DNA from 2 places in the Amycolatopsis sp. WAC 01375 genome. Region 1 is predicted to be linked to the other one. Evidence: riboswitches for the same ligand, from Rfam matches in the RefSeq annotation. Region 1 holds a riboswitch; the other holds the start of a gene.
The links. Region 1 has a riboswitch for glycine ahead of gcvP (aminomethyl-transferring glycine dehydrogenase). Riboswitches for the same ligand answer to the same signal wherever they lie in the genome.

Region 1 (4,418 bases):
TGGGCCGGGAACTCGGTCCGGACGCCGTCGACGCCTTCACCGAGACCAAAAACGTCTTCATCAGCACGGAGGATTAAGGAATGGTTCAGCGTTTCGAAGGCCGCGTCGCGGTCATCACCGGTGGCAGCAGCGGCATCGGACTCGCCACCGCGCGGCGGCTGGCGAGTGAAGGCGCGAAGGTCGTCATCGGCGACATTTCCGCCGAGGCGGGCAAAGCCGCGGCCGACGAGGTCGGCGGCCTGTTCGTGCAGGCCGACGTCACCGACGCCGAGCAGGTCGAGGCCCTGTTCCAGACCACTGTGGACACCTTCGGCTCGGTCGACGTCGCGTTCAACAACGCCGGTATCTCCCCACCCGAGGACGACTCGATCCTCACCACGGGCATCGACGCGTGGGAGAAGGTGCAGAAGGTCAACCTGACGTCGGTGTACCTGTGCTGCAAGGCGGTCCTGCCGCATATGCAGCGGCAGGGGAAGGGCTCGATCATCAACACGGCGTCGTTCGTCGCGGTGATGGGCGCGGCGACGTCGCAGATCTCCTACACCGCGTCCAAGGGCGGGGTGCTGGCGATGAGCCGGGAACTGGGCGTGCAGTTCGCGCGGGAGAACATCCGGGTCAACGCGCTGTGCCCGGGCCCGGTGAACACCCCGCTGCTGAAGGAACTGTTCGCGAAGGACCCCGAGCGGGCGGCGCGGCGGCTGGTGCACGTGCCGGTCGGGCGGTTCGCCGAGCCGGAGGAGATCGCGGCCGCGGTCGCCTTCCTGGCGAGCGACGACGCCTCGTTCATCACCGCTTCGCAGTTCCTGGTGGACGGTGGGATCTCGGGCGCCTACGTGACCCCTCTCTGACCGTCGCAATTCGTCACCTGATTGCGTCGCGCCGGCCCGCCACCCCTGTCACTCGTCCCGGTGGCTGGGATGGCGGGTCGCTGACCTGCGCTGTAGTCCTGAGACGCGGAGCCGCACGGTTCCACGATCCGAAAGCGCGGGAGGCCCGAAGAATGACCCGGCAGATGAGCACCGCCATGCGTGACTGCATCGACCTGTGCAACGAGTGCCACGTCAGGTGCGAGGAGATGTTGACGCGCTGCATGGAGATGGGCGGCGCGAAACTCGGGATGATGATGGTGACCTGCGCGGACATGTCCCGCATGTGCGCCGACATGATGATGCGCTGCTCCGCCATGGTCGCCGACCTCGAGATGATGCGCATGTGCGCGAAGATGTGCGGCCTCGCCTCCCAGATGATGCGCATGTGCGCCCAGGAGTGCGCCAAGACCGGTGATGCCGAGCTTGCCGACGCGGCCGACATGATGACGCGGTGCGCCGAGCTCTGCGGCACCATCACCGCCGAGATGATGATGGAGAACGCGTAACTCGCGTGATCAGAGCCGTCACTCGCGTGATTGAAGGCGTAACTCACGAGTTACGGCTCTGATCACGTGAGTTACGGCTCCAAGCACGCAAGTGACGTCGTCGGGTCGAAGTAGACGTGCGTCGAACACGCCAGGTACGGTGTGCGCACAACTACAGACAGGGCCGTCGAGCTGGAGCGGGAGAGCCCTCACGAACGTGGTGGGGCACCGAAGGAGCAAACTCCCCGGAATCTCTCAGGTACTCACTACCGCTTCCGCGAGGCCACTCTGGAAAGCAGGCGCGCAAGTGCGCCTCACCCAAGGTGAAAGCCGCATCACGTGCGGTGAAACTCTCAGGTGCCATGACAGAGGGGGAGTTCCCAGCGCACCGGTCTATCCGGCGCCTGACCCAAGGAGCTCCCTTGACCAGTACGTCCTTCGACGACCGGCACATCGGCCCCTCGGAGTCCGAGCAGGCCAAGATGCTCGCCGAGGTCGGCTACGGCAGCCTCGACGCCTTGGTGCAGGCCGCGGTGCCGTCCGCGATCCGGGTCACGCGTGACCTCGAACTTCCCCCCGCCGCGTCCGAAGAGGACGCCATCGCCGAGCTTCGCGCGCTAGCCGCGCTCAACAAGCCGATGACGCAGATGATCGGCCTCGGCTTCCACGACACGGTCACCCCGGCGGTCATCCGCCGCAACGTGCTGGAGAACCCGGCCTGGTACACGGCGTACACCCCGTACCAGCCGGAGATCTCGCAGGGCCGTCTCGAAGCCCTCCTCAACTTCCAGACCATGGTCTCCGAGCTGGCCGGTCTCACCACCGCGAACGCCTCCCTGCTCGACGAGTCCACCGCCGTCGCCGAGGCCGTCATGCTGATGCGCCGCGTGTCGAAGTCCAAGTCCGACAAGGTCGTCCTCGACGCCGAGTGCCTGCCGCAGACCATCGCCGTCGTCCGCACCCGCGCCGAGGCGATGGGTGTCGAGGTCGAGGTCCGCGACCTGCTCACCGGCTTGCCGGAGGAGTTCTTCGGCGTCGTCGTCCAGTACCCGGGCGCTTCCGGCGTGCTGCGCGGCGCGGGCTTCTACTCCGCCATCTCCGAGACCGCGAAGGCCGCCGGAGCGCTGTACACCGTCGCCGCCGACCTGCTCGCCCTCACGCTGATCACCGCGCCGGGTGAGTTCGGCGCCGACATCGCCGCCGGTTCCACCCAGCGCTTCGGCGTCCCGCTGGGTTACGGCGGGCCGCACGCCGGATACATGGCCGTCCGCGCCGGGCTCGAGCGTTCGCTGCCGGGCCGCCTGGTCGGGGTCTCGGTCGACGCCGACGGCAACCCCGCGTACCGCCTCGCCCTGCAGACCCGCGAGCAGCACATCCGCCGCGAGAAGGCGACTTCCAACATCTGCACCGCGCAGGTGCTGCCCGCCGTGCTCGCCGCGATGTACGCGGTCTACCACGGTCCGGACGGCCTCAAGCGCATCGCGACCCGAGTCCACGAACTCGCCACCACACTGGCGGGCGCTCTCCGCGCGGCCGGCGTCGAGGTCGTCCACGAGGGCTTCTTCGACACCGTCCTCGCCCGCATGCCCGGACAGGCCGAAGCGGTCGTCGCGGTCGCGCGTGAGCACGGGATCAACCTCGGCCCGGTCGACGCCGACCACGTCCGCATCGCCGTCGACGAGGTCACCACGCCCGCGATCATCGCGAAGGTGCTCAACGCGTTCGGCGTCGACAACGAGGCCGAAAGCACCGAAGCGCTTCCCGCCGGTTTGCACCGTGAGAGCGAGTACCTCACGCACGAGGTCTTCCACTCCCACCGCTCCGAGACCGCGATGCTGCGGTACCTGCGCAGCCTGTCCGACCTCGACTACGCGCTCGACCGCGGCATGATCCCGCTCGGCTCCTGCACGATGAAGCTCAACGCCACCACCGAGATGGAGCCGATCAGCTGGCGCGAGTTCGCGGGCATCCACCCGTTCGCGCCCGCCGACCAGGCCGAGGGCTACCACGTGCTGGTCGAGCAGCTGTCCGGCTGGCTGGCCGAGGTCACCGGCTACGACAAGGTGTCGTTGCAGCCGAACGCGGGCAGCCAGGGCGAACTCGCCGGCCTGCTCGCGATCCGCGCGTACCACCACGCCAACGGTCAGGCCGAACGCGAGGTCTGCCTGATCCCGTCGTCCGCGCACGGCACGAACGCCGCCTCCGCGGTCATGGCGGGCATGCGCGTAGTCGTGGTCAAGTGCACCGACGAGGGCAACGTCGACCTCGACGACCTGCGCGCCAAGGTCGAGGCCAACCGCGACACGCTGTCCGCGATCATGGTCACGTACCCGTCCACGCACGGCGTGTACGAGCACGGCATCGACGAGCTGGCCAAGATCGTGCACGACGCGGGCGGCCAGGTCTACGTCGACGGCGCGAACCTCAACGCCCTGCTGGGTCTCGCCAAGCCGGGTGAGTTCGGCGGCGACGTCTCGCACCTGAACCTGCACAAGACCTTCTGCATCCCGCACGGTGGCGGCGGCCCCGGCGTCGGCCCGGTCGCGGTCCGCGCGCACCTCGCGCCGTACCTGCCGAACCACCCGATGCTGGCGAAGGCGGGCCCCGAAACCGGTGTCGGCCCGATCAGCGCCGCCCCGTTCGGCTCGGCGTCGATCCTGCCGATCTCGTGGGCGTACGTCCGGATGATGGGCGCCGGTGGGCTCACCGCCGCGACGCAGGTCGCCGTCCTCGCCGCGAACTACGTGGCCAAACGCCTCAACCAGCACTACCCGGTGCTCTACACCGGCCAGGACGGCCTGGTCGCGCACGAGTGCATCCTCGACCTGCGCGGGCTCACCAAGGAGACCGGCGTCAGCGTCGACGACGTCGCGAAGCGCCTGATCGACTACGGCTTCCATGCCCCGACCATGTCGTTCCCGGTCGCGGGCACGCTGATGGTCGAGCCGACCGAATCCGAGGACCTCGGCGAGATCGACCGCTTCATCGCGGCGATGATCGCCATCCGCGCGGAGATCGACGCCGTCGCGCAGGGCAAGTGGGCCGCGGACAACAGCCCGCTGCG
Region 2 (4,418 bases), on a different contig from region 1:
TGCGGGTGGAGCTACCCGCGAATCAGCCGATCTTGTTGCTACGGGAAACCGAAGGCGAGCGTTACCTGCCGATCTGGATCGGCTCGGTCGAGGCCACCGCCATCGCCTTGGAGCAGCAGGGAGTCCGCCCGGCCCGTCCACTCACCCATGACCTGCTCAAGGAGGTCATCGGGGCGCTGGGCCGTGAACTGGAGCAGGTCGTCATCACCGACTTGAAGGAAGGCACGTTCTTCGCGGAACTGGTCTTCGACGGGGACATCCGGGTTTCGGCGCGGCCGAGCGATTCGGTGGCGCTGGCGCTGCGGGTCGGGGTCCCGATCCACGCCGTCGACGCGGTGCTGGAGGAAGCGGGCCTCATCATCCCCGACGAGCAGGAGGACGAGGTCGAGAAGTTCCGCGAGTTCCTCGACTCGGTCTCGCCGGAGGACTTCCGCGGCGCGGACACCTGAGCACATCCTGGGATTTCGCACGAGGGGCGGCGCCACCGGCGCCGCCCCTCGTCGTATGTGCGGTCGTGAGGGCCGCGGTGAGGTGTCGGTACAGGTGGTCGTGAGTGGCGATTCGGGTTCTAACCCGAATCGCCACTCACGACGGACCGCGCCCGACCCCACCTGCCGTCAGGCGGCGGTCGCCTTGACGAACAGGTCCGCCAGCTCCCGCCCGTACCGCTCCAGGTCCAGTTTCCGGTCGGCCGCGAACTTCGCCGCGACGCCGTCGATGGCCTGCGCGATGGACAGCGCCATCACGTCCGGCGCGAACTCGCCGAAAGCGCCTTCCTGCTGGCCCTGCCGCAGCTGGCGTTCGAGCCTGCCGGTCCGGAACTCCTCGACGATCGGCGCCGACATGAACCAGCCCTCGGCGTCCGAGCCGCTCGAAGCCATCTCGACCATGACCCGCACCAGTTCCGGGTACGAGCCGAGGAACGCGATCTCCGACTCGATGTAACCGCGCAGCAGCCCGGCCCGGTCGGTCGTGCCCTGGATCCGTTCCTCGAGGAACTTGTCCTTCATCCCGGTCGCGGTGGTGACCACGGCCTGCATCAGGCCCGCCTTGTTGGTGAAGTGGTACGAGATGATCCGGGTGCTGGAGAGCCCGGCGCGCTCCTTGATCTTCGCGAACGACGTCTTGTGGTAGCCGAGGTCGGAGATCGTCGCGATCGTGGCCCCGATGATCTGGGCCCGCCGGGCCGCCTCGGTGACCGACAGCCCCAGCTCCGCCTGAACCTCTTGCATGGCACTTTGAGTGGAGGGATTTACTTGCATGAGTAAAAATTAACACGACTGAGTAAAGATGGCAAGCGTACGGCCGAACGGGGGACGGTGCTCGACAAGCCTCAAGAAGAGCTTGAGGCCGACCGCGCGTCGCGTTGACCGGTTTGCCGGACGCGCTTACCGTCAATGAGAGTGAATCGCCAAGGTGTGATTCGGATGTCTGGGGCATTCGTCTTGACGATGAACTCCGGTGCGGGCTCACGTGGGTCCGCGCGGCTTTGTTCGCCGGCCGCCAGGTCGGGCGAGGGGAGGCATGGCGTGGTCGAGGCTGGTAGCCCTCAAGAGCCGCTCGTTCCGGTCGCTGACGGCGAGCAGGGCGAGCTGTTCCCCGACTCTTCCCTCCCGGACGAACTCGTCGGTTACCGCGGTCCCGCAGCCTGCCAGATCGCCGGGATCACCTACCGGCAGCTCGACTACTGGGCCAGGACGAAGCTGGTCGCGCCGAGCATCCGCACCGCACACGGTTCCGGTTCGCAGCGGCTCTACTCGTTCAAGGACATCCTCGTCCTGAAGGTCGTCAAGCGGCTGCTGGACACCGGCGTCTCGTTGCAGAACATCCGCGTCGCCGTCGACCACCTGCGCCTGCGCGGCGTCCGCGACCTCGCCAAGGTCACCCTGTTCTCCGACGGCACCACCGTCTACGAGTGCACCTCGCCCGAAGAGATCGTCGATTTACTCCAGGGCGGGCAGGGTGTCTTCGGGATCGCGGTCAGCGGCGCGATGCAGGAGATCAGCGGCACCATCCACGAGTTCCCGGCCGAGCGGGCAGACGGCGGCGTGATCGAAACGGTCACGCCGGACGAGCTCACGCAGCGCCGTAACGCACGTCGCACCGGCTGATCATGAAGCCGCGCGGGCGGCAGGGTAGGCTCACTTCCGCGGTCGACGAATCCGCGCGGGAGAGACCGAGCCGATAACCGTTGAGCTCGGCGCCGAAGGAGCAAGTCCTCCCCGGAACCTCTCAGGCACCCTGGACCGCGCGGAAGAGACGCCTCTGGAAAGTGGTTCGTCAGGTCACAGCCTGGCGGCCCCGCCGACGGTGCAAGCCCGGCTCAACACTCGGGCGAAACTCTCAGGCGCCCCCACGGGGGTACGGACAGAGTGGGGAGGGCCAGGACAATCGTCCCGGCCCCACCCCCGCGTCTTGGGAGGTCCCCGATGGAGCCTGTTTCACTGGCCGCTCTCGAATCCGGAACCCCCTTCGCGGACCGGCACATCGGTCCCGGCACCGAAGAGCTCGCGCGCATCCTCGACGTCGTCGGCGTCGCCTCGCTGGACGAGCTCGCCGAGCGGGCCGTTCCCGCGTCACTGCGGGAATCCGCGACACCGCTGGACCTCCCGCCGCCGGCCACCGAGACCGGTGCGCTCGCCGAACTCCGCGCGCTGGCCGCGCGCAACCGGCCGATGGTCCAGATGATCGGCCTCGGCTACCACGACACCGTGACCCCGCCGGTGATCCGCCGGAACGTGCTGGAGAGCCCGGCCTGGTACACCGCGTACACGCCGTATCAGCCGGAGATCTCGCAGGGCCGCCTCGAAGCACTGCTCAACTTCCAGACCATGGTGGCCGATCTGACCGGCCTGCCGATCGCCAACGCGTCGATGCTGGACGAAGCGACCGCCGCGGCGGAGGCGATGACGCTGGTCCGCCGGGCGGGCAAGGCGAAGTCGGCCCGCTTCGTCGTCGACGAGGACACCCTTCCGCAGACGATCGAGGTTCTGCGTACCCGCGCCGAGCCGCTCGGCATCGAGCTGGTGACCGCGGATCTGTCCCAAGGCATCACCGGACTGGGGCTCGGCGGCGACTTCTTCGGCGTGCTGCTGTCCTATCCGGGCGCGTCGGGTGTCGTCCGCGAATGGGAGCACACCATCGCCGAGGCCAAGGCGCTGGGCGCGGCGGTGGTGATGGCCGCGGATCCGCTGGCACTGACGCTGCTGCGGTCGCCCAGTGAGCTCGGCGCCGACGTCGCGATCGGATCGACGCAGCGATTCGGCGTTCCGATGGGCTTCGGCGGGCCGCACGCGGCGTACCTCGCCGTCCGGCAAGGGCTCGAACGACAGCTGCCCGGCCGGCTGGTCGGGGTGTCGAAGGACGCCGACGGCGCGCCCGCGTACCGGCTCGCGTTGCAGACTCGCGAGCAGCACATCCGCCGTGAGAAGGCGACGAGCAACATCTGCACCGCCCAGGTGCTGCTGGCGGTCATCGCGTCGATGTACGCGGTGTACCACGGCCCCGAAGGCCTGCGCGCCATCGCGAACCGCGCGCACCGGATGGCCACCGTGCTCGCGGCGGGGCTCGCCGAAAGCGGTGTCGACGTCGTGCACTGCGAGTTCTTCGACACCGTCATGGTCGCCGTCCCCGGCCGTGCGACCGGGATCGTCGCCACCGCCAGGGAACTCGGGGTCAACCTGCGGCTCGTGGACGCGGACCACGTCGCCATCGCCTGCGACGAGACGACGACCCGTGAGCACCTTTCCCTGGTGTGGAAGGCGTTCGGGGTCGCGGTGTCCGATGTGGACTCGCTCGACGCGGACACCGCGGACGGCTTCCCGCCGGATCTGCGCCGCACCAGTGCTTACCTGACGCATCCGGTCTTCCACGCGCACCGTTCGGAGACGGCGCTGCTCCGGTACCTGAGGGCGTTGTCCGACAAGGACGTCGCGCTCGACCGGAGCATGATCCCGCTCGGCTCCTGCACGATGAAACTCAACGCCACGGCCGAGATGGAGCCGATCACCTGGCCCGAGTTCGCCGGTCTGCACCCGTTCGCACCCGCCGAGGACGCGGCCGGGCTGCTCAGCGTCGTGAAGGATCTGGAGCGGTGGCTCGCCGGCATCACCGGCTACGAAGCGGTCTCCCTGCAGCCGAACGCGGGAAGCCAGGGCGAGTTCGCCGGGCTGCTGGCGATCCGCGCCTATCACCGCGAACGCGGGAACGCGGCACGTGACGTCTGCCTGATCCCGTCCAGCGCGCACGGGACGAACGCGGCCAGCGCGGTCATGGCGGGGATGCGCGTGGTCGTCGTGAAATGCGAGGACGAGGGCAACATCGACCTCGGCCACCTCAGGTCCACTGTGGACGAGCACGCGGACGACCTCGCCGCGATCATGATCACCTACCCCTCGACGCACGGTGTCTACGAGGAC

Region 2: linked by a shared signal. The riboswitch ahead of gcvP (aminomethyl-transferring glycine dehydrogenase) and the one ahead of gcvP (aminomethyl-transferring glycine dehydrogenase) in region 1 are both predicted to bind glycine.

What each region holds. Positions count from the first base shown of each region.
Region 1 covers NZ_QHHW01000036.1:292,026-296,443, reverse strand. Annotated here, with positions in the region: gene DL991_RS24265 (aldehyde dehydrogenase) at 1-77, shown strand, start outside; gene DL991_RS24260 (3-oxoacyl-ACP reductase) at 81-848, shown strand; gene DL991_RS24255 (hypothetical protein) at 1,001-1,375, shown strand; glycine riboswitch at 1,633-1,733, shown strand; gene gcvP (aminomethyl-transferring glycine dehydrogenase) at 1,777-4,418, shown strand, end outside.
Region 2 covers NZ_QHHW01000024.1:56,176-60,593, reverse strand. Annotated here, with positions in the region: gene DL991_RS12375 (bifunctional nuclease family protein) at 1-449, shown strand, start outside; gene DL991_RS12370 (TetR/AcrR family transcriptional regulator) at 618-1,232, opposite strand; gene DL991_RS12365 (MerR family transcriptional regulator) at 1,530-2,111, shown strand; glycine riboswitch at 2,158-2,259, shown strand; gene gcvP (aminomethyl-transferring glycine dehydrogenase) at 2,430-4,418, shown strand, end outside.